2 regions of the Streptomyces sp. NPDC001204 genome follow, and region 2 is predicted to be linked to the other one. Evidence: predicted binding sites of a transcription regulator. Region 2 holds the regulator's gene; the other holds the start of a gene.
The links. Region 2 encodes HrcA, which represses chaperone genes, less so after heat shock. Its sites were predicted from a motif close to TTNGCACTCNGNNNNNCNGAGTGCNAA; they were not measured.

Region 1 (2,394 bases), on a different contig from region 2:
TGGCGATGTCGCCGAGCATGGCCTTGCGGCGGTCGCCGAAGCCCGGGGCCTTGACGGCGACGGACTTGAAGGTGCCGCGGATCTTGTTGACGACCAGGGTCGACAGGGCCTCGCCCTCGACGTCCTCGGCGATGATCAGCAGCGGCTTGCCCGACTGCATGACCTTCTCCAGGAGCGGGAGCAGGTCCTTGACCGAGGAGATCTTGGAGTTGGCGATGAGGATGTACGGGTCCTCGAGCGACGCCTCCATGCGCTCCATGTCGGTCGCGAAGTAGGCGGAGATGTAGCCCTTGTCGAAGCGCATGCCCTCGGTGAGCTCGAGCTCCAGACCGAAGGTCTGCGACTCCTCGACGGTGATGACGCCTTCCTTGCCGACCTTGTCCATGGCCTCGGCGATGAGCTCGCCGATCTGGGTGTCGGCGGCGGAGATGGAGGCGGTGGAGGCGATCTGCTCCTTGGTCTCGACCTCCTTGGCCTGGTCGAGCAGGGCGGCGGAGACGGCCTCGACGGCCTTCTCGATACCGCGCTTCAGGGCCATCGGGTTGGCACCGGCGGCGACGTTGCGCAGGCCTTCCTTGACCAGGGCCTGGGCGAGCACGGTCGCGGTGGTCGTACCGTCACCGGCGACGTCGTCCGTCTTCTTGGCGACTTCCTTGACCAGCTCGGCGCCGATCTTCTCGTACGGGTCCTCGAGCTCGATCTCCTTGGCGATGGAGACACCGTCGTTGGTGATCGTGGGGGCACCCCACTTCTTCTCGAGGACGACGTTGCGGCCCTTGGGGCCGAGGGTCACCTTGACGGCGTCCGCGAGCTGGTTCATGCCGCGCTCGAGGCCTCGCCGCGCCTCCTCGTCGAACGCGATGATCTTGGCCATGTGAAGTGGTCCTCCCAGGACTGGGGGTGATTACTTCGGACCGCGCCCGCGCCCGCGACGGACGGCCCCGGCCGGAGGTTCCTTGCCCCACCCGGCCCGTGGCCTCACCGACCCGGTCCTTCGTTGTCACTCTCACCTTCAGAGTGCTAACGCCAATGATTAGCACTCGACCCCTCCGAGTGCAAGGCGCGCCCGCGAAGCGGGCTCAATGAGGGGTGGTGGTCGGGTGACGGATGGGCGCAAGCGCCTTCGGGGCGTCGGCGGGACTCAGCCGGGCGCGGACACGGGCGCGCCGGGCCGTGCGAGCGCGCGGTGCGCGGACACGGGCGTGCCGACCGCCGGACGGGACAGTGCGCGGACAAGCGAAGGACCCGCACCTCGGCAGCGGAGGTGCGGGCCCTTCCGTAGAAGAACGTCGCTTGCGGTGGTCGCGCGATTCAGGCCGTGACGCGGACCATGTCGGCCTGCGGACCCTTCTGGCCCTGCGAGATCTCGAACTCGACCCGCTGGCCCTCTTCCAGCGAGCGGTAGCCGTCCATCTGGATCGCGCTGTAGTGGACGAAGACGTCCGCACCACCGTCGACCGCGATGAAGCCGTACCCCTTCTCCGCGTTGAACCACTTGACGGTGCCCTGAGCCATGCCTAACTCCCCTATTACTGGCCCTTGCACAGATCCACACTTCGCGGATCCGGGTCAGACCTCACCCCCCGTGGATCGGGGGCGTGCGCCGGAACGCGTCGACCGCGGCTGAATGTATCTGTCCAACTGCCGTCTGCAACAGGTCAATCGGACGAGAAATCTGGACGTACGCGGTCCGGAATATAGGGAGAATTCACGTGAATTGAGGGCAAGTCGGGCCCCGCAAACAAGGCAAATGCCGCAGAAGGCCCGCAGACTTTGGCTACTTCTTGCCGGGCCCGCGGCAGGAATCCATGGCCCCGGATTCGGAGTTCGGGGGCGCGTTCCCCAACTCTACCGTGCTCAACCACACAGAATTGCCCCCTCCGCTTCTCTCACGGAGGGGGCAATTCGATGAACTCTGCGTGACCAGGATTACCGAAGGTAATGATCAGCCGCCGGCGACCGCCGGGATGATCGAGACGCCCGCGCCGTCCGGGGTGGCCGTCTCGAGGCCCTGCTCGAACCGGACGTCGTCGTCGTTGACGTACACGTTGACGAAGCGGCGCAGCTTGCCCTGGTCGTCCAGGACCCGTGCCGCGATGCCCGTGTGGTTCTTCTCCAGGTCCGAGATGACCTCGGACAGGGTCGCGCCCTCGGCGCTCACCTCGGCCCGGCCGCCGGTGTAGGTGCGCAGGATGGTGGGGATACGGACGGTCACGCTCATGCCAGGCCAGCCTCTCGGAAGGAGTCCAGGGTCGGACGGATCGTCGCGGTCAGGCCGGTGCCGGCCACCGCGTCCAGCGTCTTCAGCCCGTCGCCGGTGTTGAGGACGACGGTGGTCTTCGTCGGATCGAGGACACCGTCCTCGACCAGCTTCTTCGTCACGCCGACCGTCAC
Region 2 (2,394 bases):
CTGGGCGCGGACGAAGGCGGCGTCCACCACCGCTCCGTGACCGGGGACGTACAGCGCGTCCTCGCCGCCGAGCGCCAGCAGCCGGTCGAGGGCGGCGGGCCACCGGGACGGCACGGCGTCCGGGCCCGCCTGGGGCTCGCCGGACTCCTCGACCAGGTCCCCGCAGAACACCACGGTCTGGTCGCCCGGCACCACCACCGCGAGGTCGTGCGTGGAGTGCGCCGGGCCCATGTTCGCCAGCAGCACCTCCCGCCCGCCACCGAGCCGGAGGGTGAGCCGGTCCCGGACCTCGTGGCCGGGCCTTACCAGGGCGTCCGCCGCCTCCTCGGCCGCCTTGGCGTCCAGGCCTTGGCGCACCGCGTCCCCGCGCAGCTCGGCGCGCTCACCGCTGTCACCGAACACGGCGTCCGCGCCCTCGGCGGCGAAGATCTCCGCGCCGTCGAACTGCGCGGCCCCGAAGATGTGGTCGAAGTGGGGGTGGGTGAGCGCGAGATGTGTCACATCACCACCGGCGAGCGCCCGCGCCCACGCACGCAACCGTGCGCCCTCCGCGTGGCTCGAACCCGCGTCGACCATCAGCGCGGCGCCCTCCCCGACGACCAGCCCGACCGTGCAGTCCCATCCGGGCAGGCGGCACCGCCCCACCCCGTCCGCCAGCCGTTCCCATTCCAGTTCTTCCCGAGGGGCTTCCCGCGCATCCGTCATAGGGCGACGCTAGCGGTGATGCCCGCCGGGTACGACATCCCGGCCGATCCCGGGTGATCCCGGTCCCGACCTCGTAGTCCGTCGCGGCCCGGCCTTGCCGGGGGCGTACCCGGCAGCCGTACACTGGGCCGGGTAGAGCTGGCACTCGTATGCGCAGAGTGCCAGGCGGGTGGCCGAGGAACGACCCTGGAGGTGCGCGCGATGCTCAGCGAGCGGCGGCTTCAGGTGCTGCGCGCCATCGTCCAGGACTACGTCGGCACCGAGGAGCCGGTGGGCTCCAAGGCCCTCACCGAGCGGCACAGCCTGGGCGTCTCACCGGCCACGGTCCGCAACGACATGGCGGCCCTGGAGGACGAGGGCTACATCGCCCAGCCGCACACCAGTGCCGGCCGTATCCCCACCGACAAGGGGTACCGCCTGTTCGTCGACAAGCTGGCCGAGGTCAAGCCGATGACCGCGCCCGAGCGGCGTGCCATCCAGAACTTCCTCGACGGCGCCGTCGACCTCGACGACGTGGTGGCCCGCACGGTACGGCTGCTCGCCCAGCTGACCCGGCAGGTCGCCGTCGTGCAGTATCCGTCGCTGACCCGTTCGACCGTGCGGCACGTGGAACTGCTTGCTCTCGCGCCCGCGCGTGTGATGCTCGTGCTGATCACGGACACCGGCCGGGTCGAGCAGCGGATGGTCGACTGCCCGGCGCCCTTCGGGGAGACCTCCCTGGCCGATCTGCGGGCACGGCTGAACAGCCGGGTCGCGGGCCGCCGTTTCACGGACGTCCCGCACCTCGTGGAGGACCTGCCCGACGGCTTCGACCTCGAGGACCGGGGTACCGTCTCGACCGTGCTGTCCACCCTCCTGGAGACGCTCGTCGAGGAGAACGAGGAGCGGCTGGTCATCGGCGGCACCGCCAACCTCACCCGCTTCGCGCACGACTTCCCGCTCACGATCCGGCCCGTTCTGGAGGCGCTGGAGGAGCAGGTCGTGATGCTGAGGCTGCTCGGTGAGACGCAGAATCCGGGCATGACCGTGCGCATCGGTCACGAGAACGCCCACGAAGGACTCAACTCCACGTCCATCGTGTCGGTCGGCTACGGTTCGGGCGGCGAGGCAGTGGCCAAGCTCGGCGTGGTCGGACCGACCCGCATGGATTACCCGGGAACGATGGGAGCGGTACGCGCAGTGGCACGGTACGTCGGACAGATCCTGGCGGAGTCGTAGGTGGCCACGGACTACTACGCCGTTCTCGGCGTGCGCCGTGACGCGTCGCAGGAAGAGATCAAGAAGGCCTTCCGGCGGCTCGCGCGCGAGCTGCACCCGGATGTCAACCCGGATCCGAAGACCCAGGAGCGGTTCAAGGAGATCAACGCCGCCTACGAGGTGCTCTCCGACCCGCAGAAGAAGCAGGTCTACGATCTCGGCGGCGACCCCCTCTCGCAGGCCGGCGCGGCCGGCGCGAGCGGCTTCGGGGCCGGTTCCTTCGGGAACTTCTCCGACATCATGGACGCCTTCTTCGGCACGGCGTCGCAGCGCGGACCGCGTTCGCGCACGCGCCGCGGCCAGGACGCGATGATCCGGCTCGAGGTCGAGCTGGACGAGGCGGCCTTCGGCACCACGAAGGACATCCAGGTCGACACGGCCGTCGTCTGCAACACGTGCAGCGGCGAGGGAGCGGCCCCGGGCACCACCGCG

Region 1: the regulator HrcA is predicted to act here: its motif matches at 1,034-1,060, upstream of groL (chaperonin GroEL).

Annotation. Positions count from the first base shown of each region.
Region 1 covers NZ_JBSFJL010000007.1:122,863-125,256, reverse strand. Annotated here, with positions in the region: gene groL (chaperonin GroEL) at 1-874, opposite strand, end outside; gene ACWC91_RS12515 (cold-shock protein) at 1,312-1,515, opposite strand; gene ACWC91_RS12510 (MoaD/ThiS family protein) at 1,946-2,221, opposite strand; gene thrC (threonine synthase) at 2,218-2,394, opposite strand, start outside.
Region 2 covers NZ_JBSFJL010000002.1:462,517-464,910, forward strand. Annotated here, with positions in the region: gene ACWC91_RS04910 (MBL fold metallo-hydrolase) at 1-705, opposite strand, end outside; gene hrcA (heat-inducible transcriptional repressor HrcA) at 907-1,923, shown strand; gene dnaJ (molecular chaperone DnaJ) at 1,924-2,394, shown strand, end outside.